DNA from 4 places in the Vibrio sp. QJM3NY_15 genome. Region 3 is predicted to be linked to each of the others. Evidence: predicted binding sites of a transcription regulator. Region 3 holds the regulator's gene; each other region holds the start of a gene.
The links. Region 3 encodes PurR, which represses purine synthesis genes. Its sites were predicted from a motif close to TNANGNAAACGTTTNCNTNA; they were not measured.
Positions count from the first base shown of each region.

Region 1: the regulator PurR is predicted to act here: its motif matches at 2,980-2,999, upstream of AC3CKG_RS09840 (phosphoribosylaminoimidazolesuccinocarboxamide synthase).
Region 2: the regulator PurR is predicted to act here: its motif matches at 3,932-3,951, upstream of glpX (class II fructose-bisphosphatase).
Region 4: the regulator PurR is predicted to act here: its motif matches at 2,832-2,851, upstream of AC3CKG_RS23880 (formate--tetrahydrofolate ligase).

Region 1 covers NZ_CM173517.1:2,198,314-2,206,012, reverse strand. Annotated here, with positions in the region: gene AC3CKG_RS09850 (helicase-related protein) at 1-1,100, shown strand, start outside; gene AC3CKG_RS09845 (hypothetical protein) at 1,304-1,681, shown strand; gene AC3CKG_RS09840 (phosphoribosylaminoimidazolesuccinocarboxamide synthase) at 1,778-2,881, opposite strand; gene AC3CKG_RS09835 (SulA-like leucine-rich domain-containing protein) at 3,150-3,557, opposite strand; gene AC3CKG_RS09830 (hypothetical protein) at 3,943-4,131, opposite strand; gene AC3CKG_RS09825 (tetratricopeptide repeat protein) at 4,297-5,376, opposite strand; gene AC3CKG_RS09820 (YiaD family glycine zipper/OmpA-like lipoprotein) at 5,534-6,202, opposite strand; gene AC3CKG_RS09815 (DUF2786 domain-containing protein) at 6,317-7,006, opposite strand; gene AC3CKG_RS09810 (DUF3334 family protein) at 7,215-7,699, opposite strand, start outside.
Region 2 covers NZ_CM173517.1:3,363,021-3,370,719, forward strand. Annotated here, with positions in the region: gene hslV (ATP-dependent protease subunit HslV) at 1-270, shown strand, start outside; gene hslU (ATP-dependent protease ATPase subunit HslU) at 329-1,669, shown strand; gene AC3CKG_RS15170 (1,4-dihydroxy-2-naphthoate polyprenyltransferase) at 1,825-2,742, shown strand; gene rraA (ribonuclease E activity regulator RraA) at 2,816-3,334, shown strand; gene zapB (cell division protein ZapB) at 3,444-3,686, opposite strand; gene glpX (class II fructose-bisphosphatase) at 4,011-5,018, shown strand; gene AC3CKG_RS15190 (helix-turn-helix transcriptional regulator) at 5,181-5,801, shown strand; gene AC3CKG_RS15195 (DUF3135 domain-containing protein) at 5,904-6,251, shown strand; gene AC3CKG_RS15200 (DUF805 domain-containing protein) at 6,351-6,773, opposite strand; gene AC3CKG_RS15205 (5-carboxymethyl-2-hydroxymuconate Delta-isomerase) at 6,860-7,207, opposite strand; gene tpiA (triose-phosphate isomerase) at 7,457-7,699, shown strand, end outside.
Region 3 covers NZ_CM173517.1:2,407,304-2,415,002, forward strand. Annotated here, with positions in the region: gene mukF (chromosome partition protein MukF) at 1-100, opposite strand, end outside; gene cmoM (tRNA uridine 5-oxyacetic acid(34) methyltransferase CmoM) at 226-1,011, opposite strand; gene elyC (envelope biogenesis factor ElyC) at 1,127-1,981, shown strand; gene torR (two-component system response regulator TorR) at 2,150-2,863, opposite strand; gene torD (molecular chaperone TorD) at 3,152-3,799, shown strand; gene purR (HTH-type transcriptional repressor PurR) at 4,117-5,121, shown strand; cyclic di-GMP riboswitch class I at 5,292-5,377, shown strand; gene AC3CKG_RS10740 (TfoX/Sxy family DNA transformation protein) at 5,505-6,095, shown strand; gene AC3CKG_RS10745 (DUF3316 domain-containing protein) at 6,200-6,559, opposite strand; gene AC3CKG_RS10750 (TVP38/TMEM64 family protein) at 6,939-7,619, shown strand; gene AC3CKG_RS10755 (putative signal transducing protein) at 7,683-7,699, shown strand, end outside.
Region 4 covers NZ_CM173518.1:1,712,723-1,720,421, forward strand. Annotated here, with positions in the region: gene AC3CKG_RS23865 (hypothetical protein) at 1-441, opposite strand, end outside; gene AC3CKG_RS23870 (CreA family protein) at 690-1,166, shown strand; gene AC3CKG_RS23875 (inosine/guanosine kinase) at 1,283-2,587, shown strand; gene AC3CKG_RS23880 (formate--tetrahydrofolate ligase) at 2,882-4,630, shown strand; gene AC3CKG_RS23885 (GGDEF domain-containing protein) at 4,854-6,758, shown strand; gene AC3CKG_RS23890 (beta-phosphoglucomutase family hydrolase) at 6,850-7,455, opposite strand; gene arfB (alternative ribosome rescue aminoacyl-tRNA hydrolase ArfB) at 7,543-7,699, shown strand, end outside.

The DNA of each region.
Region 1 (7,699 bases), 210 kb from region 3:
CGATGGTGGATCTCACGGCGGCGCTGTCCGTTCCGGCTCGCTTGTATCAGTTACCGAACAATGCAGAACATCTTGAAGCACTAGCGCAAAAAGAGAAAGAAGGGTGTGATTTAAGCCTGTTGATTCAGATTGTGCGTGGTCGCGAATATCCGCATTTAGACATCGACCAACAGGCACTGAATGAAGCACAAGGACTGGCTAAGCAAATGCGGGAGGTGTTTGAGCTTCCTCAGCTAGAAGTCGCGTCACGTTTCCAACGCATTGAACTGCTTAACACTATTGTTCAACTTCACCCAGAACTGGTGTTCGTACGCAGACTGAAACGAAAAGAAGCCTTTGCTAATGGAACGTTAGAGGTGGTGCTCGGTCGTCAGAATCGTTTCCCGGACAATGCACAAGCGATGTTGGTGCTTGATACCCATAGTTTGCCGGGAAGAGGCGTTAAGCAAACACTGACCTTAGCTACGGTCACTGCACCTATTCCTTTGGATCTTATGATTGAAGCGGAGATGGGAGAGTGGCAACAAGGTGAAACCGTGGTTAATGATGATGGCGTCTTTACTGAGATGGCTTTGGTGTACGCAGGCCGTACGATTACGAGCAAGCTTACTGCGGCAGAAGGTCAGTTATCATTAAAGCCAATCGTCGATCTTGTGTTAAAAGGCGCCCATCTTCCCGGTTTTGCACAAGCTCGTACTCAAGAAATCAAACATTGGCAGCTGTATGTGAAACTTGGGCTCGATGAACAAGTCCAATACAGACCAGAAATTGACCAAATGAACTTTGAGCTATGGTTTATAGAACAACTTGAAGTGTTAGGTGTCACGGATGTCTGCGAGTTGGAAATGTTTGAACATTCTGATATGCCGTTTGATGGAATTCCAATTTGGCTATATCCAGAGTTTGCGGAAAAATACCCGTTTGCATTGAGCCTTGCTGACTTACATCTTGATGTTGAATACTTCCCTGCAAGAAAGCTAATTCATGTGCATTATCAGTCGGGGAGTCGAAAGCTATCGCCTAAGCGTTGGGAGCTTCCAACATGGTCTGGTTGGCGGATTCAATATAAGAAAGCGAGTCGGATTATCGACATAAAATAGATGGATAAGTTTTATCTCTAAAATATTAATCAAATAGGTGCATATATGATTTTTCAGTGTTTTTTATGTTACAAGTTTGATTTTTATATGCCTTTTTAACCAATCAAAAGGTCATAAAAGACCATTCTTCTATATCCTATTGCTATAAAGAAAGAGTTGATAGATATTGAGTATATTGTGTTGCCAAAGTGTCGGGGGACATCATGGATAAACAGGAAGAGACGCGTGTAGAGTTCGATTACACAACATTTCTTGGCGCCTCATGCAGTAAAAAATGGACTTTTCTGGAAGCTCTCACCACTATTGCGCCAGTATTCAGTACTGTCTGGAGAGATAGCATTAAAGAGCTCGCCAGCCCGGAAGATCGCTTATGGCAAATGGCATTGAAATCAATGTCGACGCGTAAAAGTGATGAGTCGAACATTGTTACCTTGCTTAAGCTTGCCAAGCTAGAAGGGATCAATGAGCTCAAGGTTGTCATGCCATATTCGCTTGAAGACGAGCAGATTGATTATATTGAATCGCGTAGTCATTTGGTGATTGCAGATAACTCTGGTGAAGAGTTCACTATCAAGCTTTGATTAAATATACATTGTAAAAAGGGCCTCAATATTGAGGCCCTTTTAGTATCTAAAATTTGTGCTTACTAGCTAGCTTTCTAGTATGTGATTAGTCGACTAATCAATTAGTCCGTAATCGGCACGAAGTACATCAATGATTTCTTGCTTCGGATTGTCGCTTAATACAATCTCACCACCGGTGATTTTCGATGCGATATCAAGGTAAGTACGAGAAAGAGACATCAATGCATCCAAAGGAAGTTCATTGTCACGAGCTAATGCTTCACGTTCTGGCATGCGTTCTTTGTTCAAAAGAATATCCGCGTCAGGGAAGTAGTTAAGTAAGAACTGGCGGAATCCTTCTTTAGAATTCTCAACGATGTTGCCCTTGCTGTACTCTTGAGTATCCCAAATACGAGATGAATCTGGCGTACCCACTTCATCCATGTAGATAAGCTTTTCTTTGCCTTGAGCATCGTTCACGTACCCGAACTCAAATTTCGTATCGACAAAGGTTTGATCGACTTTTGCTAGCGCTTGGCTAATTACGTTGAAGCCTTCTTTTAGAAGTTTCTCGTAATGCGCAATGTCACTTGCTTGAGTAAAGTTGAACGCTGCGAAGTTGTCTTCGATGTTGTTGCGAGTGATGTTCACATCATCCGCTTCTGGAACGCCAGGAATCCCTTTCAAAATCCCTTTTGTCGAAGGCGTGATCAGTAGCTCAGGTAATTTCTTGTCTTTCTCAAGGCCTTCAGGCATCTCGATACCGCAGAATTCACGTTCGCCGTTCGCGTATGCACGCCACATAGAGCCTGTGATGTATTGACGACAAATCGCTTCGATCATGACTGGGCGAGCTTTTTGTACAATCCATACGAATGGATGAGGGATATCAAGAATGTGACTGTCAGCAAGGCCGTTGTCTTTAAACAATTTGAACCAGTGGTTAGAGATAGCATTCAGAGCCGCTCCCTTACCTGGAACACCTTTAAGATTACCTTCACCACGCCAAATACAATCAAACGCAGAGATACGGTCACTGATCACCATGATGGCTAAAGGCGCATCGGGCGCTACATTGTAGCCTTTCTCTTTAATTAGTCGTTGGCTATCTTCTTCAGTTAACCAGTAGACCGAACGAACCTTGCCACTGTGGACAGGTTTATCAGTACGGATTGGTAGGTCATCATTTACGGCAAGAACTTGATCAGCAAGGCTCATTTAGACATTCCTATCTTTTATCAAACGTCATACAGAGAAGTGCGGTGTGCACATGATTAGACGGGCATTATACCCAATCTACTATTTGCTTCCAGATAAAAAGCAAACGATTGCTAAATCTATTGATCAAATAAAAACCCCCGCCTAACTATTCGCTAGAAAATTGGCAAATTGTAGGGCAGGGGAAGGCAGTCTGTTGGGCTGTGTTTTGGGGCTATGCTGTTACGTTAACTTAAGTTTGTGAGTTAAATTGTTAAGCGAGGTTGGCTTAATGAATACGCTCTGAAGTTTCATCCATGAAGAACACTTCGCATTGAAAGCGTTGGCCTAACGTTCTTAGGTATTGTTGGCTGAATGAGTCGATCGACGTACTCGCAACGATTGCGCTTGCGTTTCCTGAGCGTATTGCTTTCTCGACTGTCTCTACTTCATTCATTTGGTTCGACGCTTTCATATGGATAACACGCTCGCAGCAAACATTGTGTTGCTTAAGCTGCTTAGCAGATGGTCTTGGCGTTTGAGCAGTAAACAGCAGCCATTGATGTTGATTGGACAGCAACGCCATTCTTGCGAACAACGCTTCCTCGTTTGAGTTTTTGCTTTTACGAGAAACTGATGTAAATGCGCAGTGAACTAGCGGGCTAGAGTGTTGGGCTTTAACGTGTGCTTGAATCATTTTGCTGTCCTTATATACATGCTGTATGTGTATACAGTAGTTTTTGTTGCTTATAAGATCAAGCGGTTTTTGCGGGATTATTGGTCGTTTTATTGCAGGTAAGTAAGGGGGTGCTGTTTAAGTTGTTGATACTTATTGTTAAATTAAATTCGACTGATTTTTATATTTTGTCTCATAAATTGAAGAAATGTGATTTCTATACAGGTGTATACAGTGGTTTTTTCAGAAAAGTACTGTATATACCTGTATAGAAGATAAGAAGATAAGAAGATAAGAAGATAAGAAGATAAGAAGATAAGAAGATAAGAAGATAAGAAGATAAGAAGATAAACCCCAGATACAAAAAAAGCGCCTTAGGCGCTTTCTTATATTTCAACGGTGTTACTTATCTCAGTGTTGCTTGGGAGAGTTTTGTTCTCATTTCCATTTCACCAATATTGAACTGGCGAACATCAATGGTTGCAATATCATTGCACTCTTTACATGCATGATGACACTTACCATCTAGGTAGTCGTGCTTTTTTACTAGGCTTGGCTTTTTGCACCAATCACAAACGCCTTCTATTGTGAACATATTTTCTCCTCACCTGTTTAAGTCAGGTGTATTTTCGGCGCAAATTATGACACAAGTAAGACCCATTAGTTAATAGTTTGTTACCCGTTTTTGAGAGGGGGATCGATTGCAACACTAATAAAATCGGTATCTTTGCGATCTTGGAAAATGAATATGTGTAGTTGTTTACGGTTTTGTAACATTTTGTAAAATGGTTTTTAGCGCATTGTTCAAACGTTTCATTTCTTCGTCACATCCATGACCGTCAGGGTGATAGATTTTAGAGAGTTGTTTGTATCGAATCTTAATGCTTTTTTGGTCAGGAATAGATCTAGGTGTGTAGCCAAAGAGAGCACAGGCCACTTGCAAAGCATTCAGACCTTTGTTGTTTTTCTGCTTCTTCAATTCGTTGTAGATGGTTTGAAGCTGACGCTTTTGCTGCTTAATGGTGAAGTCTTTCGCACTAAGTTGTGCTTCAAGTGTCTGTTGCTGCTGATTCAACTCACCAGATTTCAGGCCTTGTCGCTTTCGCGAGATAACCAGAATCGCGCTGATACTCACTATTGCAATCAAAACGGCCAGCACTGCGCCAATCATATAGTCAGAGCTTGTTAGATTAGAGTGTGTCGCTTGGTCTCTAGAAGTTAGTGTCGAAGGGAAGGTAGTTGGTGGATTTGTATTGGCTTCTGCACTGACGTTGTCATTGAGCTGCTCAATCGAAGAGATTTGCTTGGCACGCTGTTGGTTGAACTGTGCTTCCAGAACGCGATTGTAGCCATCTTCTGCATCAGGATTGTTTTTTAAAGCTGCTTCATACCATAGCTGCGCTGCATCTAACGGTTGCAGTAGATCTTTATCAAGTGAGGACTCATAGATCTTGGCTACTTCTAGAGGCGCTTGCTTGTTACCTTTCAATGCCGCTTTGATGAACCATTCTAAGGCGAGTTTGTTATCTTGCTCCACGCTTGTTCCCGCCAAGTACCATTCGCCAAGTCTAAACTGCGCATCTGCATTGCCGCTGTCCGCTGATTGCGAATACCAATAGAATGCGTCATCGATGTTTTTAGGCACGTCAGCACCCAGCTCATACGATTGGGCTAATCGATACTGAGACGTTGAGTCTTGAGGTTGTGGATCCAATGAGAGTTCACTGCTGCTTTTCGCATGAACGAAATGTGGGGCGAACAATTGTATCGTGGAAAAGACTAGGGCTAGAAATAGAGTTCTAAGAAGTGACGATGACCAGAAGTTGGATAAGATAAGCAAAAGATAAGTCTCGTAAAAAAGCCCAGTGCCGATGTATCAGTATGAATACGCTATGTGGCTGAGTGTTAAGTCGTAACGCTTAAAATAAGCCATACGACTGACAAGCAACTATATAGTGGTTAATTCAATAGATAAAGGTAACTGGGCTTTAATCGTGCTACTTCAGCGGCAAGATTTGAATTTCTACGCGACGGTTACAAGCACGACCTTGAGACGTGTTGTTGTCACATAGAGGGTAGCGTTCACCGTTACCACGAGCAATAGCACGGCCTGCAGCGACATCTTGAGAAATCAAGAATGCACGAACAGATTCAGCGCGACGCTCAGAAAGGATTTGGTTCGATGATTCGCTGCCAGTGCTGTCAGTGTGACCTTCGATCACTAGGCTCGTGTCTGGGTATTCAACTAAGATACGAGCAACACCGCGAAGTGTGTTGTGAATGCTTGATTCTAAAGCGTAAGAGCTTGATTCGAAGCCAATGCCGTTTTCTAGACGAAGTAGAAGCTGGTTCTCACCAACACGCTCTACTTGAACGCCAGAGTTCATTAGCTCTTCGCGAAGTGCTGCTTCTTGTCGGTCAAAGTAGTAACCAATACCACCGCCAACAGCTGCACCACCTGCCGCACCAATCAGTGCGCGTTTACCACGATCTTTAGAGTTGTCACCAGTAGCAGCACCAGCAACGGCACCAGCGATTGCACCAATTAGAGCGCCTTGAGTTGCAGAGTTAGTCTCAGATTCGCCAGTTGTAGCGTTTTGGCGTTGAGTTGCCTGACAACCCGTTAAAGCGACAGTAAGCGCTAGGGCTAGTGTGATTTTTTTCAACGTATTTCTCCATCATGTACTTCTGTCAAACATATAAGTAACGAATGACAACAATTAGTCCTGTAAGTCTTAATGATGGTTTTTATCAATACGCTGAAGCAATGTAAAGTGGCACTATGATTTAGTTATCTTTTTAACTGCTTGGGCACCGCCAACTGGACGATTAACAGACAACTTGCGACCTTTCTTCAAACCAACTTCGTAGTCTGCGGTGAGGTTTTTCATCGCTTCTCTTAGTTGTTGTTTGAAGGTTTCACGGTCAATATTTTCAAATTCTTTATCAATATAGTTATTGATTTTGTTGTTTGACTCGTCGTCCGGGGTAATGGTTGGCAACTTTTCAAGCGCACCTTCTACCCAGCCAGAAACGTAAGAATTTACGCGACGAGTGACTTCGAGTGAACCTGTCCCTGATCCTGCAAAGCTGTTTCTGAATTGGCCAGTATGCTCGTTCAATTCACGATAAATGATGTCGAAAGCGAAGGCAGCGAAGATCGCGCGGTCAGCTTCGCCAATGAATTCCACACGCTTAAGGCCTTTGTGGTTCAGTAACACGGCTTCTACGCCAAACTTAGTGTTGATACCACGAATAACGCGCAACAGAGTAGAGCTGATGTTTGCCGGCAACAGGTGACTGGATTGAGTTTTCCCCATTTTGATAAATTCAATATCGTCTTTCTCGAGACCATATTTCAGCATCAAGTTATGCGCCATCTTTATTGCATTGGCCGCTTCGTTGACGTTCGCTGAATTTCCAAGCTCAAGACACTTGGCTATTTTCTTTAGGGCTTTTTTCTTATCCATCGACTACTTAATCATTACCGCAAATTTTGAAAAGTCCGACATTTTACATGTTTTGTCAGATAACAGAAAGCCCAAACTGGCTTGGATCGTATTAAAAGGGCTCTGATGCAAGTGTGGAAGGCGATGTAGAGGGGCAATAAAAAACGCCATCAAGAGCATTGATGGCGTTAGTGACACAATTTGTCATTATGGCTAGAGCTTTAGCAAACTAGATCCCAAGTTCATCGAGTAGATCTGCTGCTGCATCGTTACCTGAGCTTTGTGCTGGTTTGTTCGCTTCTTGCATTTTTTTCTGAGTCGCTTCAAGAATGCTATCTGGACATTCGTCTTCAGCGATTTCAAATTCTTCCAATTGGATGAATTCTGTCTTATCCATTGCAAGCTCAAGATAGAAGATGTTGTTGTTTGCAGTCGAGAAAGTCACACGACGAGCTTGTGGACGATCAAGGTTAGTATCAACAGAAAGGTTAACTTGCTTGTTCAGTGCGAGCATTTTCGGTTGGTTCTGCGTGATGTTAGTTTGCAGTTCTTTACGAATTTTGTTCGTGAAATCACCAACCAACTGGTTCATTAATTCGCCCAAAACATCGCCCACTTCGTCAGACGTGTGAAGTACCGCGAGCTCATCTTCTGGCATGCCCATGTTACGCATGTAATTGGTATAGATCTCTAGCGCCGCTTTAGACGTAAAAT
Region 2 (7,699 bases), 960 kb from region 3:
GCACTGCTAGCAGTAGCGGATGAAACTGCTTCATTGATCATCACTGGTAACGGTGACGTAGTTCAACCAGAGAACGACCTGATTGCGATCGGTTCGGGCGGTAACTTCGCTCAAGCAGCGGCTACTGCACTATTAGAAAATACAGATTTAGATGCGCGTGAAATTGCAGAAAAGTCGCTGAACATTGCTGGCGATATCTGTGTATTCACCAACCATCAGCACACTATTGAAGAACTAGAGAGCACCGTTGAGCTGCCAAAGCCAGAGTAGCGACCGCTTCCATCAATAACGTTGTATTCAACAGTGATTAAAGAATTAAGGAAAAACCATGTCTGAGATGACTCCTCGCGAAATCGTTCACGAACTCAATCGCCACATTATCGGCCAAGACAACGCTAAGCGTTCAGTTGCTATCGCACTACGTAACCGCTGGCGTCGTATGCAGCTTGAAGAAAGCCTGCGTGTTGAAGTATCACCAAAAAACATCCTGATGATTGGCCCTACCGGTGTAGGTAAAACTGAAATTGCTCGCCGTCTAGCGAAACTAGCAAACGCGCCTTTCATCAAAGTAGAAGCGACTAAGTTCACTGAAGTGGGCTACGTAGGTAAAGAAGTTGAAACCATCATCCGTGACCTAACGGACGTTGCGATCAAGATGACGCACCAGCAAGCGATGGAAAAAGTACAATACCGCGCTGAAGAACAAGCTGAAGAACGCATTCTTGATGCCCTTCTACCACCAGCACGCGATGCTTGGGGTCAGAACGAGCAATCAACGGAAGAAACCACCTCTTCAAACACTCGTCAGATTTTCCGCAAGAAACTGCGCGAAGGTAAGCTAGACGACAAAGAGATCGAAGTTGATGTAGCGGCGCCACAAATGGGTGTTGAAATCATGTCACCTCCAGGCATGGAAGAGATGACTAACCAGCTACAAGGCATGTTCCAAAACCTCGCTGGCGACACCAAGAAAAAGCGTAAGATGAAAATCAAAGACGCATTCAAAGCACTGACTGAAGAAGAAGCTGCGAAGCTTGTGAACCAAGAAGAGCTAAAAGAGAGCGCGATCTTCAACGCTGAAAACAACGGCATCGTATTCATCGATGAGATCGACAAAATCTGTAAGCGTGGCGACAGCTCAGGCCCAGATGTATCTCGTGAAGGTGTTCAACGTGACTTGCTTCCTCTTATCGAAGGCAGCACAGTATCAACTAAGCACGGTATGGTTAAAACTGACCACATCTTGTTTATCACTTCAGGTGCATTCCAAGTGGCTAAGCCATCAGACTTGATCCCTGAACTGCAAGGTCGTCTGCCAATCCGCGTTGAACTTGAAGCGCTTTCTGCACATGACTTCAAACGTATTCTTACTGAGCCAAAAGCATCACTGACCGAGCAGTACATTGCCCTGATGAAAACAGAAGATGTCGGCATTGAGTTCACTGAAGATGGCATCAACCAAATTGCTGACGCAGCATGGCGTGTGAACGAAACTACTGAAAACATCGGTGCGCGTCGTCTACATACCGTCATGGAGCGCCTAATGGATGAGATTTCATTCGACGCAACAGACCGAGCAGGCAGCAAATTGGTGATTGATGAAGCTTATGTAATATCTAAGCTTGGCGAGCTCGTAGAAGACGAAGACCTAAGCCGCTTCATCCTGTAGCACAGGAAACTCCAACTTATTGCTCTATCTCAAAGAAATAGCAGCTAATAAGCGAATTCAAGGCCCACTTTCGAGTGGGCTTTTTATTACCCGAAAAATGGGCGTATACTCAAATCACAGTATGAAACGAAGACTTACAAAGAATTAGACCTACGATGAAACAATCTCTACTGATTTGGCTTGATGCCGCACGACCAAAAACTCTGCCTCTCGCACTTGTCTCTATTCTTACAGGAAGTAGTTTAGCGTTCGCCAACGACCAATTTTCTTTGTCGATAGCCCTGCTGGCATTTTTAACTGCCACGCTATTACAGATTTTGTCGAATTTAGCGAATGACTACGGCGATGCGGTTAAAGGCACGGATAACGACAAACGCCTAGGCCCGATGAGAGCCATGCAGTCAGGCGCTGTCACCGCCCAAACCATGAAACAAGCGATCATTCTCAATATCGTATTTACGGTAATCGCAGGGTTGATTCTTATTTTTCATGCACTGAGTTCACTCGAAAGCATCTTATCTTTCATTGCTTTGGGTGTTTTAGCGATTGTCGCAGCGATTGCCTATACCGTCGGTAATAAGCCTTATGGTTATATTGGCCTTGGCGACTTGTCGGTGTTTATCTTCTTTGGCTTGTTAGGGGTTTCAGGTACTTACTTCTTACATACCGGCCATGTAGAACCCAGCCTGTTCCTTCCAGCGCTAGGCTGTGGACTAATGGCGGTTGCCGTTCTCAACATCAACAACATGCGTGATATTGAAAACGACAGCGAATGTGGCAAACGCACCATGGCCGTTCGTCTAGGGCAACGTAAAGCTAAGCAGTACCATTTCGCGTTACTCGGTTTGGCGCTTGCGTCTTTCGCCATCTACCTACTGATTCAAGAAAAACCGGTCTGGATTAGCCTACCGTTTTTACTCAGCATTATTATTGTGTACAAGCATGGCAAAGCCGTTTGGGAAACCGAAAAACCGGCTCAGATTGCCCCAATGATGCCCGTTATTGTGAAATGTTCACTGGTGACTAATCTACTGTTTGCAGGGGTTGTCGTAGCTCAAACTCTATTGAGTTAATTAAGACTAATCATTGCAAAGGGATCAAGCACCGATATACTCAAAGTAAGCTCATTGTTCAAAAGGTATGCTAATGGAATACAACACTTCAGCACTGTGCGACATATATTTGGATCAAGTTGATGTCGTGGAGCCAATGTTCAGTAATTTCGGTGGACGAGCGTCATTCGCCGGACAGATCTCGACGATAAAATGTTTTGAAGACAACGCATTGATTCGGTCTGTATTAGAACAAGATGGTCTGGGGCGGGTGTTGTTGATCGATGGTGGCGGCTCACTGAGAAAAGCGCTGATCGATGCTGAAATAGCATTGCTTGCCGAAGACAATGAGTGGGAAGGTATTGTGGTTTACGGCTGCGTACGCGAAGTCGATGAGCTAGAAGACATGAACCTTGGTATTCAGGCTTTGGCCTCTATTCCTGTAGGTGCGAGCCAAGAAGGTGTCGGCGAATTAGACGTGCCGGTCAACTTTGGCAGCGTTACTTTCTTGCCGGAAGATTACCTCTACGCGGACAACACGGGCATCATTCTTTCTGCTGAGCCTTTGGATGTTGAGCTTGATTTGGATGTTGAGGAAGAAGAGGTCGAGTAGCTCACTCAGCTTCAAATAATTAAAAAACCATAAGAACACAAAGCATAATAATACAAACAAAAACGCCCGCTACTCAGTAGCGGGCGTTTTTTTAAATCTGAAGAGTCAATTACTCAACGTCATCCATTTTACCTAGAAGGTTACGGATGCGATCTTGCCATGCAGAGTGCTCTTCCTGCATTTGCTGAGTTTTTTGCTCTAGGTCGTGACGGCTTGCTTTTAGCTCACCAGCTTCTGTTGCTAGTGCTTCTTTCTCTTCTTTAAGCTCTTCCACTTCCATTTGAAGAAGTGCAATTGTATCTACTGCTGTTTGAATTTTTGCTTCTAGCTGCTCTAGTACTTCAAAAGACATTCTGGCCTACCTTTAAGTTATCCATTTGATGGTGAAGGTCTACTCCACTTATTTCCCCATTCTACTCAGCAGAGCAAGGATAAACACTCTATATATTCGATATTTTGCGCCATTCGATGAAAAAAACAGCGCTTTTTACCGAATATTGACGTGAATTATTACTAGCGCGACAACAGACTGATTATTTTGATGAATATTACCTGTTTTCACCTGCAAATTGATCGAGAGCAATCCCCCAAAAACAAAAAGGCAAACGTTTCCTTTGGGATATGGTAAAATTCGCCGCGAAATTTCTATTCCCCCTTTGAAAATTTTGGAGTCCGCATGAAACGCGATTTAGCAATGTCATTCTCTCGTGTCACTGAAGGTGCAGCACTAGCTGGTTACAAGTGGCTTGGCCGCGGCGATAAAAACGCTGCAGATGGCGCTGCTGTAGAAGTAATGCGTAGCCTACTGAACAAAACCGAAATTAGCGGTGAGATCGTTATTGGCGAAGGTGAAATCGATGATGCACCTATGCTATACATCGGCGAAAACGTCGGTATTGGTGGTGATGCTGTAGATATCGCCGTTGACCCAATTGAAGGGACACGCATGACAGCAATGGGCCAATCAAATGCATTGGCGGTATTGGCTGCAGGCGAAAAAGGCAGCTTCCTTAAAGCGCCTGACATGTACATGGAGAAATTAGTTGTTGGCCCTGGCGCAAAAGGCGTGATTGACCTAGAACTGCCACTGACAGAAAACCTAGAAAACATTGCGAAAGCACTAGGTAAAACACTCGATACACTAGTAGTAACCACTCTTGCTAAACCACGTCATGATCAAGTGATTGCTAACATGCAGGCGATGGGCGTTCGTGTATTCGCAGTGCCGGATGGTGATGTTGCTGCTTCTATCCTAACGTGTATGCCAGACAGCGAAGTTGACGTCATGTACTGCATCGGTGGTGCTCCTGAAGGTGTCGTGTCAGCTGCGGTTATTCGCGCACTCGACGGCGACATGCACGCACGTCTGCTTCCTCGTCATGAAGTAAAAGGCGATACAGAAGAGAACCGTAAACACGGTGAGCTTGAATTAGAGCGTTGTGCTGAGATGGGCGTAACGGCGGGTATCGTGTTGAAGATGGAAGACATGGCTCGTAGCGACAACGTTGTGTTCTCTGCAACGGGGATTACTAAGGGTGACCTGCTAGAAGGCATCACTCGTACAGGCAATATCGCAACCACAGAAACACTGCTTATCCGTGGCCGCTGCCGTACCATTCGTCGCATCAAGTCTATTCACTACCTGGAGCGTAAAGACCCAGAAGTGATTGGTCACATCCTGTAAACCTAAACTAGGTTCAACAGAACACGCGAAGGCTGATACCAAGTATCAGCCTTTTGTTTTATTGGCCATCAAGAACCTGTGCATTTCATCTGCACCATAGTAAATGGTTTGCTTTATAAACACCTTGCCTCATAATAGTAAGGTTCATGAGGTAGGGATAGTATGAAAACAAGCGACAAAATCTTACAGACCATTAAGCGTCAAGGTGCGGTAACCGCGAAACAACTGTCAGAAGAATTTGGCATGACGACAATGGGTGCCAGACAGCACCTACAAAGTTTGGAAGATGACGGTATTCTTGCGTTTCATGACGTCAAAGTAAAAGTAGGTCGCCCAACTCGCCATTGGTCACTGACTCAGCAAGGTCATGGTCAATTTTCAGATCGTCACGGTGAGCTCACGATTCAAGTGATAGATGCTGTCGAAAACCTGTTTGGTAAAGAGGGGCTAGCTAAGGTGGCCGCGGAACGTGAACAACACACGTTAAAACAATATCAAACGGCCCTATCTGGCTGCGACAATCTACTGAGTAAACTTGAAAAGCTAACCCAACTTCGAGAAGAAGAAGGGTATATGGCTGAACTTCAAGATCAAGGCGATCACTACATCTTAATCGAAAACCACTGCCCTATCTGTAAGGCTGCAACTCGTTGCCCTAGCCTCTGCCAATCAGAACTCAATGTTTTCAAAGAATTACTCAAAGATGAATGTCATGTAAGCCGCACTGAGCACATCATTACTGGCGAACGTCGTTGTACTTATACCCTAACGCCAAGTTACTAATACTGTCTCAATATTGAGAAAATAAAAATAGAACAAAATTTGTACAGATTTCTTTCTTAAGCTTAAAGCATATGAAACATGCTTAATGCTAAGGAAGGAAAGATGGGACATCCACAGCCAGATCAAAAACTGCCCCCCTTTGATGAACTTGTTCAACTCGCGAAAAGCGATCCGAAAGCATTCAATCAATTCAAACATGAGATGTGCGAACAGATGATCTGTTCGGCCTCTGAAACCATGCAAGACAGGCTTCGAGCCCAGCAGAGCCACATAGACTTAGTGGTTAGTCGTTGTAAAAACCCACATCATGCCAATGTCGTACTGATGCAAGAATTAAGCTGCCAAGTGTGTAAGTTCCAAGACGCGCTTCAAGGTCGTTGCAGTTTTGAAGAGCCTCTGCCTGAAAATGTCGTGCCTTTTAGACCCAATACAGAACCAAAAATGTACTAAGAGCCAAAATGTATTTGTAAAAAACGCATTAAAAACAAAATGCCTTAGAACAAAAAAGGGAGCGCAATGCTCCCTTTTTACTGATGAATCATCCAATCTTTAAACTGGATCTTCACCGTAATCATTGCGGCCTTCAGTGCCTTTCATCAAACCGCACTCTACCAAGATCCACAAACCACATACTAGTGCAGCAACCGTTGCCACCATGTGAATAGGCGATACTGGCTCTGTCGTAGTCGCAGCCATAGGTGATGCAAGTCGCCCTAGTACGAGCGGTACATTCAGCAATAACCAGTAGTTCGACTTGTTGCGGTCATGCCAGCGCTTAGCGGTAACGGCAAGATCTGGAATAACAAGTAATAGAAGGAAGATTGGTAACAGGAGATAGGAGTATGCTGGGAACAAAACCGAGATACCGGTGGCAAAACCAGTAATCGCGATATAGTAGAAAATATTCCAAATCCAGTAAGTCTTACGACCAATTCTCCCCTTGAAAGAGAGCAGTAAATCTTTCATCGACATCTTAAATACTCAAAAAATTAATACGCTACCAAAAAGTTAGCAGCAAATAGTCAGTTAATCACTTTTAGTTAGTTGATTCTTTTAAGCTAATTCATCACTTTCTGAAAGCAACTTTTATCCATATCTCGTATGTTGACTGTTAGGCTACGGATATGGCTTGCCTGTTCTTGTAAGGTTTGCATCAACAAACGAGACAATTCTCTTTTCTGTTCTTCGGTACGTCCTGAAAGTAACTCGAAGCTAATATGAACAAAATCCACATTATCCTCTTCATCACCGACCAACCAGTTATGACAGCGCAGTGAACGAGACTTCACAGAAGGTACATCAAACAAACCACAGTTTAATGTAACTTGATGAAGGTCTTCCAGTAAACCTTGAATATTCACTCGCTCATCCACTGAATTTGAGTACTCTAGAACTAGATTCGGCATTATTACTTCCTATTGTTAACGCAATCGTTTGTCCCTTAATAGCAACTAACGATGAAAAATCCGAGAAGTTAGCTATTATTCTGTCTGCCGGATCACTGATATATGCTCAAAATCTACTCTGACCATTGAGTAAGATCCAAGAAAGTCATGACCACAGTCATGATCTGTTGATATTATTCTGTTATATTATTTCGTAATAAAGTTTACTTTTTTACATTCGATTTATTTAAATACTTTGGAGATATTCCTATGCGTCATCCTGTAGTTATGGGTAACTGGAAACTAAACGGCAGCAAAGAAATGGTTGTTGATCTACTAAACGGTCTTAACGCTGAACTTGAAGGCGTAACAGGCGTAGACGTAGCAGTTGCTCCACCAGCACTTTTCGTTGATCTTGCTGAGCGTACGCTTACTGAAGCGGGCAGCGCGATCATCCTAGGTGCTCAAAACTCTGACCTAAACAACAGCGGTGCATTCACTGGCGACATGTCT
Region 3 (7,699 bases):
AACGCTCTGGCGGCAAGTTTAATGAAAAGTCATGCTGCTTGACCCAGCCTACCAACTCATCAATTGGCTGCTCTTCGGCAGTTTGAGTCATTTCACTCATTGTGGTTCCTGTTACTGTTTTTCGTAATATCGAACATGTTAGATATTACGCCTATTTCTTTATGACGCGGGCTTCTTACGATTGCATAGCGCATGTTGTGGCTTCTTTTACCACATTCACCGCTGCTATTGCGCAGGTTTTTGAGCCCAAACGTGAATATAACGGCCTAGTGACAGATATGGCTCTTGGCGACATAGCTGTTTTTCTAGTTCCAATACATCTTCAAATTGGTAATCGCCCATGTACTCCATATTACCTATGTAGTCACTGAAGGAACGAATGCCTGATTTACCACAGATTTCTAGACCAGCGTCTTCTATCCATTGATAAACCTCTTCAGGCTTCAAGCCTTTTTGTGGTTGCAGCTTAAACCGTTTTCGATGTGGCATCCCATTCAATACATGAGGAATGTTGCCACAAATCACATTTTTCAGGACTAATCCGTGGTGGTTGTAAAACATTATCGAGGCAACGCCACCGGGTTTTACTTGTTCCAGTAATAAATCAAGCGCCTCTTTAGGATCTGCGAGCCATTCCATTACGGCATGAAACATCACAAAATCGACTTGGCCTTCAAGGTGTTCTGCCACTTTTTGTACCGGAGAATGAATAAACCGATACTGTTCTAACAAACCCGCTTCGTTGATACTTTCTTGTGCAAGCTTAAGCATCTCAGAAGAGAGATCACACAAAGAGACGTTATGCCCTAACGCCGCAATTTTTTGCGACATCTGTGCAAGACCGCCTCCGGCATCAAGAACATGCAGAGGCGAAGCTGAATGGTCAAATTTGCTCAAAGCTTGTTCTAAATCTTCCCATACGATGATCTGACGGATCTCTCCTTTGTCAGAGCCGTAAATATTTTTTGCAAATTTGTGGGCAATATCGTCGAAATTACGGTCTTCAGTCACGGCTACTTGAGTTATTATGTCCTATCGTGCCTGCTATTCTGTCACAGGAATTTCAGGAATAAAGAGGCGATGTCTCTTTTTACTACTAAGTGATGTTTTTTCGGACTATTCGGATATGTTTGAGCTGAAAAAAGTAGTGTCTTCGCTATTGATGCCACTGCCAGCAATGTTAATTCTCGCTTTTCTGGGTTTAGCCCTAGTGATGTTTACTACCAAAAGGAAGACTGGTTGCCTAATTACCCTTTCAGCCCTCTGTGGTATTTTCCTAATCGCTTTCCAACCAGTTTCTAGTCAACTTTTAATGCCAATGGAAAGGCAACACACTGCATTTTTACCCGTCGATGAAACCGTCGACTACGTAATGGTTCTCGGAAGTGGTCACGTCGTCGATGATCAAATACCACCCACATCTGAGCTTAGCCGCACAGGTTTAATGCGCTTAAGTGAAGGGATCCGCATTCTACGCCTCTACCCTGGTGCGAAACTTATTTTGTCTGGCTATGGGGCAGGCACTGAAGTAAGTAATGCAAGAATGATGGCTAAGGTCGCGCTAGCACTCGGTGTCGCAAAACCTGACATCATTCTGCTTGAAACCGCGAAAGATACGTGGGAAGAAGCTCGCCAAGCCGCTGCGTTCGTGAAAAACAAAAGAATGGTGCTCGTGACTTCAGCAAGCCACATGACTCGCGCACTGAATGAATTCAATGCCGCTGGTATGAAACCATTACCCGCTCCAACCAACTACCTTGCACAAGAAGGGATTGTTGAACCTTGGAATAAGTACATGCCAAAAGCACTCTATCTTGAACAAACAGAGCGTTACTGGCACGAAACGATGGGATTGGTTTGGCAGAGCCTACGTGATTGGCTAGACACAAGCAGCGACCCAGTTGAAGAACCGATTGTTCTTCCTGCTGCTTCTAGCTTAGTCGATGAAAACAGCGCAGCTTCTGCAGCGCAACCTCAATAAACTAAGCTAATCAGTAACTCTGCGAATGAGTAAAACTGAGTAACCTAGTAAGTTTCAGCTGTTCAATTCGTTAACGGTAAAAACCAAGTAATAAAAAGCCGAGGCATCAATGATACCTCGGCTTTTTTACGTTCAAATTTTGTTGCTGACTAGAACTCCCGAAGAGAATCAGTCACCAGCAAACATGTAACCTTCACCGTGAACCGTCACAAAGATTTGTGGGTTCTTAGGGTCAAACTCCATCTTCGCACGCATGCGACGGATTAACACGTCGATGGTTCGATCGTTTGGAGCATCCACTCGGTGGCTGATCATGTTCAAAATACGTTCACGACTTAACACTTGGTTAGGGTAAGACGAAAGCGCAACGAGCAGCTCATATTCTGCTTTAGTCAGCTTAACTGGCTCACCGTTTTTACTTAAAGCACGACGAGGGATATCAAACGTCCACTCACCAAAACGAACCACAGATTCGTCTTCAGCTTCAACTGCCGTACCAACCGCGGTTTTGCGAGCCGCAGCAATACGCCAAAGTAAGTTTTTAACTCGAACTAATAACTCGCGAAGTTCGAAGGGTTTAGTAACATAATCGTCTGCGCCCATTTCTAGGCCTACAATTTTGTCGATGCTATCCGTGCGTCCAGTAACTAAAATAATCCCAATGTCCGATTGACTGCGTAATTCGCGAGTTAGCATCAATCCATCTTCGCCTGGTAAGTTGATGTCTAGCATAATGAGATCAACGTTGTTTTCTTCCAACACGTTTCTCATCTGAGCGCCGCTTTCCGCTTCGCTCACTGTGTAACCTTCGTTCTGGAAATATCCAACCAGCTTACTTCGGGTTACCACATCATCTTCTACGACTAATACGTGATAGCTCATCTACACCACTTTTCTTATTTAATAGTTTCAGTAACCATTCTATTCATAACTAGTAACAATTCTAGTGGTACAGCAGATAAAAGCGAGAAACATGAATATTTTTTGATACAAGACAATCTAAAACCTTGCTATTTATCGTCCATCGCAATTCAATATAGGCATTACGACTAACGAGTCACTTTGCGTTTAGCAAATAACCTTGTTATTGAGCCTTGGTGTGCTTATACCCAAATGACTTCGCGATGCTTGGGTATATAAACATCACAAGACTAAATCAGGATCTATGAAATGAAAGATACGAAAGCATTCAACGAACAAAGAGCTGAAATCTATTGGTGGCTATCAAGCTTGTTCGCTAAAGAGCTCACACAAGAAGAACTCGACCACTACCACTCTGTTGAGATCCGTTCTTTCCTGACTGGTTTAGGCGAAAACGAAACACTCAAGCCTGCGATTGATAAACTGGTAGACGCATTGAACCGTCTACAAACACGTGAAGATGCCCAACTAGAGCTGTCTGCTGACTTTTGCGATCTATTTTTAAAGACAGATAAACATGGTGCTCTACCTTACGCTTCAATGTATATCGGCGAAACGGGTCTATTAAACGACAAGCCAGCTAAAGACATGGAAGAGATCATGGCTAAGCACAACTTGGTAGTTAACCAAGATCTGAAAGAGCCAGCAGACCACATTGCTATCGAACTTGATTTCCTTGGCAATCTCATCATCCGTTCAAATGACACTGAGCTTGAAGAAGAATTAGAAAAATCGTTCACTGTTCAACAGCAATTTATTGAACATCAAGTCCTTACTTGGGTACCAAAGTTCAACGTTAAATGTTGTGAGATCGATTCATTCGGTTTCTATGCATCTGTGGCAACTCTTCTCGTGGCCTTCTGTAATCTGGACACTCAGTATTTAGCGGGTGAATAAGATTCGCTGATGATTAAGTAAACAAATTCAATAGAATGTGACAATTCACCCAGATTTCTGGGTGAATTTTATTGCGAGTAATTTCTAGTCAGTCTAAAATTGTGACCGCAAACGATAAAATATGAAACATTCACGAAATGCTATGCTTATTTAAGTTCAGAGCATTTCGGTGTTAAGACAAGCCGCTCAATAGCGGTTTTTTGTTTTTTAGCACTTTAGTACCCCAAAGAGCCCTACAAATTTAAGCTCTTAGTTAGGTAGCTTAACGGCTACTTTATTCCGTACTTTGGGAAAGTAGCTTCTAATAGGATAAAACCATGGCCACTATAAAAGATGTCGCTCGCTTAGCAGGCGTATCAACTACCACCGTTTCTCACGTAATCAACAAAACACGTTTTGTTGCAGAAGCGACTCAAGAGAAAGTAAATAAAGCCGTAGACGAGTTAAACTACGCACCAAGTGCTGTAGCGCGTAGCTTGAAATGCAATTCAACACGCACTATCGGCATGCTAGTGACTCAATCAACAAACCTCTTCTTCTCTGAAGTAATCGATGGTGTTGAAAGCTACTGCTACCGTCAAGGTTACACTTTGATTCTGTGTAACACGGGTGGTATCTATGAGAAGCAACGTGACTACATTCGAATGCTTGCAGAAAAACGTGTAGATGGCATCTTGGTTATGTGTTCTGACTTAACAGAAGAACTTCGTGGCATGTTAGATCGCCATGCTGATATCCCAAAAGTTGTCATGGATTGGGGCCCAGAAACCTCTCAGGCTGATAAGATCATCGACAACTCTGAAGAAGGCGGCTATCTAGCAACCAAGTACTTGCTAGAACGTGGTCACACAAAGATTGCTTGTTTAAGTGGCCACTTAGACAAAGCAGCATGTGTAGAACGCATCGCGGGTTACAAACGCGCACTCAATGAAGCGAAGGTGGCAACCGACGAAAAGCTCATCATTGAAGGTAACTTTGAGTGTGATACCGCTGTACTTGCGGCTGATAAAATTGCTCAGATGGAAGATCGCCCTACCGCAGTGTTCTGTTTTAACGACACAATGGCACTTGGCCTAATGAGTCGCCTGCAGCAGCAAGGTATTCGTATTCCTGAAGATATTTCGGTTATCGGTTACGACAACATTGAACTTGCGGAATACTTCTCTCCACCATTGACGACGGTTCACCAACCTAAGCGTCGTGTTGGTAAAAATGCATTCGAAATTTTGTTGGAACGCATTAAAGATAAAGATCATGAAAAACGTGTCTTCGAAATGCACCCAGAAATTGTTGAGCGAAGCACGGTTAAAACGTTAAATTAATTGATAAATCGAGTTTAATTTCATTAAGCGCACCTTTGAGTGCGCTTTTTTTATAAGCAGATAAAATAAACCCAGTTGCATAACACCAAGATCATTAATTGAAGCAATATCACATTTTGAAATATCAGGTGTGAGCCTCATTCAACAAAAACTTTATTCTATTCAGTCAGTCACGCACAGGGCAAACCACTCGAAAGAGTGAGACGCAAAGCTTCCGGCCTAAACCACTCGTTGGTATGGTAGCGGGGTTACCGATGGCAAAATGCGGTAATTACTAACAATTTAGTAATTTACGGCTTATTGACAATTTAATTGCAACATTTTGCTAATCTCTCGGACCTGCTTATTTGGTGGCGTAGTTCAAATACACCGAGATAGATAACATGGATAAACCGATACTAAAGGACTCAATGAAATTATTTGAGCCCCTAGGAAAAATAAAGTCACGCTCAATGTTTGGTGGATTCGGGCTTTTTGCTGATGACACGATGTTTGCTCTGGTTGTTAACGACCAGTTGCACATAAGAGCGGACAAAGACACAACAAAGCAATTCGAGCAACAAGGGTTTCGACCATACGTCTACAAAAAACGTGGTTTCCCTGTCGTCACAAAGTATTTCGCATTGCCGGAAGGCTTGTGGCAAGACCAAGAAAAAATCTTGCAGCTTGCTACGACGTCTTTGGGGTTTGCTAAAGAAGAGAAAGCTGAGCAATCTTCTGCTAAGCCAACTCGATTAAAGGACCTCCCTAACCTTCGACTCGCTACCGAGCGTATGTTAAAAAAGGCCGGGATCGATTCTGTAGAATGTTTATATGAATCTGGCTCTGTAAACGCATTTAACGCCATCAAGGAATCACATGCTTCCTCTGTCAGCATTGAGCTGCTTTGGGCGCTAGAAGGTGCGATCAATGGTACTCATTGGTCTGTTATACCGCAGCAACGTCGTGAAGAGCTTATCAGTCGCGTCAATTAATATTGTCAGTTCAAACTATCTACATAACTAAGCCGCATTCTTGCGGCTTTTTTTATACAAAAAAAGTAGCTCTCCTTTAAGCTAGAGAGCTAGCACTGGACTGGCTAAAAAGATGGACGGTAATAATATTTGTAATCAACTTTTACCATGGGTACAAAATTGATGGTTCCTGAAGAATCCATAATCTCTTTGACTTTAATAGAACCATTCTTGATTTCAAAAGATCTCACGTCTACCTTTTCAGAAGCTTGAGGAAGAATGCGACTAAGCTCAAAAGATTCTTTAGTATTCAAATCTTGCCATATTTTCTTTCCGTCTTCATAGGCTTGGTTTTCAGTAGATACTGTTTCACCTTTGAATATTTTTGACTCAGCGGCAACCCGGTGGTAAACACCAGCACCTGTTGCTTGAAAAGAGATAAGACCTGCAGTCGCAATAACAGTAATCAATGATAAAAATTTCATAGCTAACTCCTTAGTTTTATGCCTGAATCATTATCGGAACAACCTTTACGTCTCGATTGTTACGTATATAGAACGTACCAAGACCAAATGTATTTCAAATTCCTGTCACTTTTTATAGCCTTAAAATTTATTAAATAGAATTTGTTCAAGCAAAACAACCTCCTACCTTAGAAAGAAAAACACATCAGATCTAACATGTGTTTAACGTCGAACCTATCTGTCATCGGCCCATTCAAGGTGAAGTAGTCAGATGTATTTATAAAAATGGTCAGCAATCAAAAGCAAACTGACAGTTTTTTTATATCTGTTGAAAGTTAATCTATGCTTTGCCTGTCTATCTATACTAATTGTATGCATTGAAAAATTAGAGGAAGTATCAATGAGTAATAAAATGATATTGGGTATCGTATTGGTCGTAACCATCATCCTGTTAGGCGTCAATTTCGGCCAATACCTAACACTTGAGAATGCGAAAGCTCAACAAGCTGTTTTGAATGACTACATCGAGAGCAATTTTATTGCTGCTGCTGCGATTTACTTCGTCGCCTATGTCATGATTACGGCTTTCTCAATTCCAGGCGCTGCGGTTGTTACGCTGTTAGGCGCTGCCTTGTTTGGTTTCTGGAACAGTTTACTGCTGGTATCTTTTGCAAGTGCTATTGGTGCAACCCTCGCCTTCTTAAGTAGCCGTTACCTGTTACGTGACTGGATCCAAACTAAGTTTGGTGACAAGTTAGCAACCATTAACAAGGGCGTTGAAAAAGACGGGGCATTTTACTTATTCTCTCTACGTCTGATTCCTGTCTTCCCATTTTTCCTTATCAACCTGTTAATGGGGTTAACCCCAATGTCGGTAACTCGTTACTACATCACAAGCCAAATAGGGATGTTGCCAGGTACTGCGGTTTTCTTGAATGCTGGTACTCAACTCGCAGAAATTGATTCACTTTCGGGTATCGTATCTCCTTCAGTACTATTGTCATTTGCCTTGTTGGGGGTATTCCCAATTATTGCTAAATGGTTGATGAGTAAGTTTCGCTCAGCACCTGTGGCTGACTAACGTGTATAGCGGAATAACGTATATAGCTGACTAAAAGCCAAAGCCGAATAAGGTTCTATTTCAATGAAAATCTTCAGTGC
Region 4 (7,699 bases), on a different replicon from region 3:
GAGTAACTGTTTAGCAAACCCAATACAGTCTTGATCATGCTGGTTTACAACATCTGAGATCAGCAGTGAATCGTCAGTCGCTGTAACAATCGCACTCGCTACCACATCACCGTTCTTGGTACCTACAAATAGTTCATGTTCTTCCGATAGCATTATTTGGCTTAAGAACTCCAAAATATGCGCTCTTTCCGTTTCATCTTGATACGCGCTAGCTTGGTTAAGCGAGAATAGAACCGTCAGCTTATGAAAGTCGACTTTATGTAATTCATCTAATTGGCTAGGAGTTTGATCTTGAGGAAGAAGTTGATATGTTTTTTGAGGAAGTTTGCTTTTGTAGAGGTCTCGACCGAGAAGGCTCTCTTTTGCGGGGTACGCAATATCGAGTTGGCTGAATAGCCATTGGTTTTTCTTATGTGCATTTTCAGGTATTTCGTTATTCATTCTATTAGTACCTACGTTTAGTATCCCCAAATATCACAGTTATTTGGAAGACATATGGTCGACTGAGGTGCCGAGCTACAAGCAGAGAGCATACAGAGCATGACCAAGGCCAACAAGTACTTTAAATGCTTCATATTTTTCATTCTCCAACAACATCCTTTAAGAACTCGGTGAAAAGCTCTACACTCGTATTCACGCTTTCAATATTCCTATAGTAAACAGAACTATATAAATAAAAAGGACTTCTTATGAAAAAAGCCTTAATAGCAGTTGGTATCATGACATTGTTGGCTGGCTGCTCAGACAATGAAGTTGGCGACGTATCTCTCGGTTTCTTCACCATGAAAGATATCAAGATGTCTTCTCTAGATGACGACAAGATCGCAGGTGTAACTTGTCATATCGCATCCATCGAAGCAAACCTTAGCCTGTCAGATCCAAGTGATAGCTCTATCTCTTGTCGTCAAACAGGTGAAATCACACCAGAAATGATTGCTCAAATAGACAAGAGCAAATCCGGCGAAGTGGTATTCAAGCAATCGAAAAGTATCTTTTTCAAAACAATGAAAGTTCGCCGCATCTACGACGCAGAGAATCAATCATTGCTCTACTTGTCTTACACCACAAAAGAAACAGAGGGTAGTTTCAAACACAGCCTTTCCACTGTTCCTCTATGGGGTACAAAGGCTTACGTCGATCCTGCTACGTTAGTCCCTACGGAATAACGAGCTTGAATCACCTGTACAGACATTGTGCAGGTGATTCAAAATGTAATAAAAATGAAAGAAACAGAAACAAAATGTGATATCATGCGGCAAAATTTTTTCACTGTATTTGTCATATGAAATTTCCTGGACAGCGTAAATCTAAGCACTACTTTCCAACTCACGCCCGTGATCCGTTGGTCAACCAAATTCAACAAACACCTAAGCTACACCGCGCAACAGTTGTCGGTATAGGTCAAACGATTGTTGATATCGAAGCCCGTGTTGACAACGAGTTCCTAGAAAAATACGAGCTGAGTAAAGGTCACTCGCTTGTATTGGAAGAAAGTAAAGCCGATGCCCTTTACGAAGAGCTAGTTGAACGTGGTTTGATTACGCATCAATACCCTGGCGATACCATTGGTAACACGCTACACAACTACTCTGTTCTTGCAGACAGTAAATCAGTTCTGCTTGGCGTTATGTCTAAGAAAATCGAAGTGGGTTCGTTTGGTTACCGATACCTTTGCCGTACCTCTTCTCGCATGAACTTAAACCACCTACAAACAGTTGATGGTCCAATTGGTCGTTGTTACACGCTAATTACCGAAGATGGCGAACGTACGTTTGCGATCAACGAAGGACACATGAATCAACTGCTTCCTGAAAGTATTCCTGAACAAATTTTCGAAAAAGCCTCTGCATTAGTTGTATCTTCATACCTAATGCGCGGTAAGCCTGAAGATCCAATGCCTAAAGCCGTACAAAAAGCGATTGAATATGCGAAAGCACACAATGTGCCTGTTGTACTGACGCTTGGTACTAAATACGTGATCGAAGGTAATGCTGAATGGTGGCAAGAATACCTGAAAGAAAACGTTACTATCGTCGCGATGAACGAAGACGAAGGTGAAGCATTAACGGGTGAGAAAGATCCATTACTTGCTGCGAATAAAGCGCTTGAGTGGGTTGACCTTGTTTTATGTACCGCGGGCCCTGTTGGCTTGTACATGGCAGGTTACACTGACGAACCAGCGAAACGCGAAACCACACTGCCATTGTTACCGGGTAACATCCCTGAGTTCAATAAATACGAATTCAGCCGTGCTATGCGTAAGCAAGATTGTGTAGACCCAGTAAAAGTATATTCTCACATTGGCCCTTACCTAGGTGGCCCACTTGAGATTAAGAACACCAATGGCGCAGGCGACGGTGCGCTTTCTGCACTGCTACACGATATGGCAGCAAACAGCTACCACTACGTGAATGTACCAAACTCAGAGAAACACGAGCACGCTTGTCTGACTTACTCGTCACTGTCTCAAATTTGTAAGTACGCTAACCGTGTAAGCTACGAGGTATTGACTCAACACTCACCTCGCCTTTCTCGTGCCCTACCGGAACGCGAAGATAGCTTAGAAGAAACATACTGGGATCGCTAATCTAGATTGAGGCACTGATTCCAACGGGTTAGTGAAGCATTCTAAGATGACCAATTCCTAATAGGGCTGCTATATGCAGCCCTTTTTCTATTGGTGAGTTATGTGAATGGCGCAACACCTAATCAAATCTGATTTTTTGTCAGATTAAGATTTGATCTCGCGCAATGACTGTTTAGATCTGTTATCTTCCAGCACATAATTCGTGTGGTTTGCCTTTACTTGGTCAAATTATACAGTACCATCGCCACGCAAACGTTTACGTAACACCTTTCGGTTCTGATATAAGGAGCAAATATGCTATCTGATATTGATATTTGTCGCTCAACTCCCCTTAAAAACATCAGTGAGATTGCCAAGCAAGCTGGCCTGAATCATGACGAACATCAACCCCTTGGGCTTTACAAGTCTAAGGTTTCTCTTACGTCACTTGAACGCCTCTCTGACCAACAAGACGGCAAATTGATCGTTGTGACTGCGATTACACCGACGCCACTCGGTGAAGGAAAAACGGTCACCACAATTGGCCTTGCACAAGGTCTCGCCAAAATAAACCAATCTGCGATGGCGTGTATTCGTCAGCCTTCTATGGGCCCAGTATTTGGTGTCAAAGGCGGAGCTGCTGGCGGTGGTTACTCTCAAGTGGCGCCAATGGAGCAGTTAAATCTCCACTTAACAGGTGATATTCATGCAGTGACAGCGGCTCATAACCTCGCCTCTGCTGCGATTGATGCTCGTTTGTATCATGAGCAACGTGAAGGGTTAGAAGCCTTTGAAGCGCGCTCTGGCTTAAAAGCATTAGATATAGACCCAAGCAGAATCGTTTGGCGACGCGTGCTTGACCATAATGATCGCGCATTGCGCATGATCACGGTAGGAAAGAACGAGGCAGACAAAACAATCAACGGCTTTGAGCGCGAAGATGGCTTTGATATCTCGGCTGCTTCAGAGCTAATGGCCATTCTTGCGCTGGCTGACGACCTGCAAGATTTAAGAAAACGTATTGGTCGTGTGGTACTCGCTTATAACCACCAAGGCATGCCATTAACCGCAGATGACTTCAACGTTGCAGGCGCAATGACTGTAACAATGAAAGATTCAATTGAACCAACATTAATGCAAACACTTGAGGGTGTGCCAACGCTGATTCACGCAGGCCCGTTCGCAAACATTGCACATGGTAACTCTTCAATTATTGCCGATAAGATTGCTCTCAAACTGAGTGATTTTGTAGTGACTGAAGGCGGTTTTGGCTCCGACATGGGTTTTGAAAAAGCGTGTAACATCAAAGTTAAAGCATCGAATAAAAAACCTGATTGCGCTGTTATAGTCGCTACATTACGCGGTCTAAAAGCCAACTCAGGCTTATACGATTTAAGACCAGGCACCGCATTACCAGAATCAATCTTCAATGATGACCAAGACGCCCTTATCGCTGGCTTTGAGAATCTGAAATGGCACATCAACAATGTTAAGCAATACCAAGTGCCTGCCGTTGTCGCCATCAACCAATTCCCACAAGATTCGATTCAAGAGTTAAACACATTGAAACAACTGATCACCGACTTTGACCCTAATGTGACCGTTGAAATCAGCGAAGCTTTTGGTAAAGGCGGAGAAGGTGCGACGTTATTAGCTCAAGCCGTGGTCAATGCTTGTGAAAACGAGAGCGACTTTAAACCACTTTATGAATCTGAGCAGAGCTTGGAAGAAAAGTTGATGGCAGTCGCCGAGGTCGGTTACGGCGCAGCAAGTATTTCGCTATCACCTTTAGCCAAGAAACAACTCGCTGAATTCAACCAACATGGATACAGCAGACTGTCGGTATGTTTGGCAAAGACACCGCTATCTATTTCGACTGAAGCACAAGTTAAAGGCGCTCCTACCCAGTTTGATGTTCCTGTTAGAGAACTGAAGCTTTGTGCAGGTGCGGGGTTCATCTACGCTTTGTGTGGCAATGTAATGACTATGCCGGGCTTACCAGATAAACCGGCGTTCATGTCGTTAGATATTGATGAAAAAGGAAATATCGTTGGCCTTAGCTAAATAATGATGGCGAATTAATTTTCGATCTAACCGATATACTTGAACAGTATGCTACTTCGAGCCGTCATTTCTGAACGGAATGGTTGCTCGATTAGCAACCTTAATTGCAAAAAGTTGCACTAAAACCATAGTTATATGCAAAGCTTGTTCTAAGTTCTGGGTCAAGATCACATTAAAAACCCCATAAAATATATAGTATTGCGCTGATTCTTTAAGGACAGTGATGAATACGAGTATAAAAAAACTAGTCAGCCAATTTCTATGTACCATTTTTGCCCTAGGACTAGTCCCTGCCCTCTATATTAATTCTGAATTTGATCGGATAGACGCTCAGCACACGCTAAATATTAAGCAATCAAGTCAAAACCAAATTGAATACAGCTTCCACGAGCTTTCTGTCATCGTAGAGCAGATATCTAACTCCGTTCCCTCTATAGCAAATTCACAAACCCTTCTTCGTGCCATTGAAGAACCCTCAACGATTCACAAAGAAGCGCTGCAAGACTTGTGGGTGATGCTTGCTCGTGGGCAAAAATATTACTCACAACTTCGTTATCTCGATATTCAAGGAAATGAAGTGTTCCGCGTCAACTACAAAGACAGTCAAGCCACAGTCGTTGCAGACAAGGAACTACAAAACAAATCAGCGCGTAGTTACTTTGACACTCTTCAAAAACTAGAAGTTGGGCAAGTCAGTTCAAATGGTATCGATCTAGAAGTCGAATACGGGGAAATAGTCCATCCGTTAATTCCGGCGCTTCGTATCATGACGCCTGTAACATCAAAAGATCGCATCATTGGTTACTTTATTGCTAACCTCAATATGCTCGAAATTTATGATCGCCTGCATTATCAAATCGGAACATCTTCTGCTGTTCCGATACTCCTGAATAAAACAGGCCATGTCATCATGGGACCCAACCCAGAAGAATCATTTGGTCATGTTCTTGAGTCTCGTGCTGAAATCACTTACGCAAAGCGCTACCCAGAATTATGGGAAGCAATTAAAGACAACACTTCCTCTAGCTATTTTGATGGCGAAAACTGGTATTTCCACTCAGATATCAGCCCTAAGATAGATCAGTTTGAAGGCCCTATTTATATGGTTCTTCACGTTAAAAACCATCAGTTTAATAACCAGTATCAACAAGAACGCCACGCTATCATCGTACAGATCATTACCTTGACGATACTGATATCAATGATTTCTGCTGGGTTTGTGCTTTGGAATAGAAACCACAAGAAGAACAGCATCGATAGCCAACTGGCTAAAGCAGCAATGAATGGTATGTCGGCCTTGGTCATCACCGATAGAAACAACCGAATAATCAAAGTAAACCAAGAATTTACCCGCGTAAGTGGTTACAGCCTAGAAGATGTAAAAGGTCACCAACCTTCTATGTTTGCCTCTGGTCGCTACAATCAAGAATTCTACATAAAGATGTGGAGCATTATTACTAAGACCGGTGTATGGGAAGGCGAAGTGGTAAATCGCCGTAAAGACGGTTCTCTGATCACTGAAATACTGCGAATCCAAACGATTAAAGACTCAAAAGATGTAATTCAGTTTTATGTCGCGTCATTTGTCGATATCAGTAAACACAAAGAGCTCGAAAATAAACTAAGAAACCTAAGTGAAAAAGATTCGTTAGCAGGCTGTTGGAACCGTCGCAAGTTCGATCTTGAGCTGCGCGATGAATGCTCTCGTGTTAATCGTTATCCTACTCGCGAGCAGTCGTGTTTAGCTATCTTGGATATTGACTACTTCAAACGCATTAATGACCGATTTGGGCATGACTACGGTGATCGAGTCATTCAAACGGTCGCTAAAGTGCTCCAACGCGAATGTCGTGAAACCGATTTTGTTGCTCGTATTGGTGGTGAAGAGTTTGGTGTTATCCTGCCTCACACCTCAACAGAAGAAGCTGAATACGTCCTTAACAGGTTGAGAGTTGCTGTCAGTCTTGATCTCGACAACGTAGTGACTGTGAGTGGCGGGATCACCAACATCACTAGCGATCCTGCGCTTAACTACAAGTGCGCCGATTTGGCGTTATATGAGGCCAAAGCGGCAGGCCGAAACCAAGTCTGTTTATTTCTAGACAAAGAAATGAGCGAAATCGCCTAGCAAGAATCTACATCGTCCCGCTAGGCTGTTAACCAGACCGAGAGTCATTGACTTAGCAGCCTTATCATTCAGTAACATCACCATTTTGCAATCAGTTAGGTGCCGGGTGGAACTCTAACTTATTCCCTTCGACCACCAGAATACAATCCATGTTCGCCGCATGAGCTGCCTGCTTACCAAGATTGGTATCTTCAAACACAACACATTGCTTAGGTTGTAACCCCATACCGAAACACGCGTCCAAGAAGGTATCTGGATTTGGCTTATGATTCTTCACATCTGTTGCTGTTACTAAGATATCCAGCTTGCTCAAGATATCCGTTTTATCTAATAGCTGTTCTGCGCTTTTGCGCTGGCTGCCTGTCCCTACCGCTATTTTCTTGTTGCCTAGATGTTCGATTAGAAGAGAATGCGTGCAAGGGATAATATCGCCTTTGTCTTCAATCGCCGCAAACGATGCCATCTTAAACGTAGATACCGCTTGTGGGTCGAGTGACAAACCGTATTTACTGTTCACTTCACCCGCTATCTTATAACTCGGCATACCACCTAAGCTGTGCAGCCAAGATGCCTCGAAATGAAAACCGAACTCTTCAGCCGTTTGCTGCCATGCTTTTACATGCGCTGGCATTGTATCGATCAACGTACCGTCCATATCAAAGATTAACCCTTCATACGTCGTTAAATCTATTGTCATCACTACTACCACTCTTTAAGAAAGTTACTGATACCATAACCAATATTCAGTATCATGACCCCATATTACCGTTCAAAATGGAAGTTTATGTTACAAATATCTAACTCTGTTTCGATTCAAGACTGGGAACTCCAGTTAACTGCGATCAGAGCACAAGGAGCCGGCGGCCAAAACGTCAATAAAGTATCGAGCGCGATACATTTACGTTTTGACATCAAGCACTCCACCCTACCTGATTTCTATA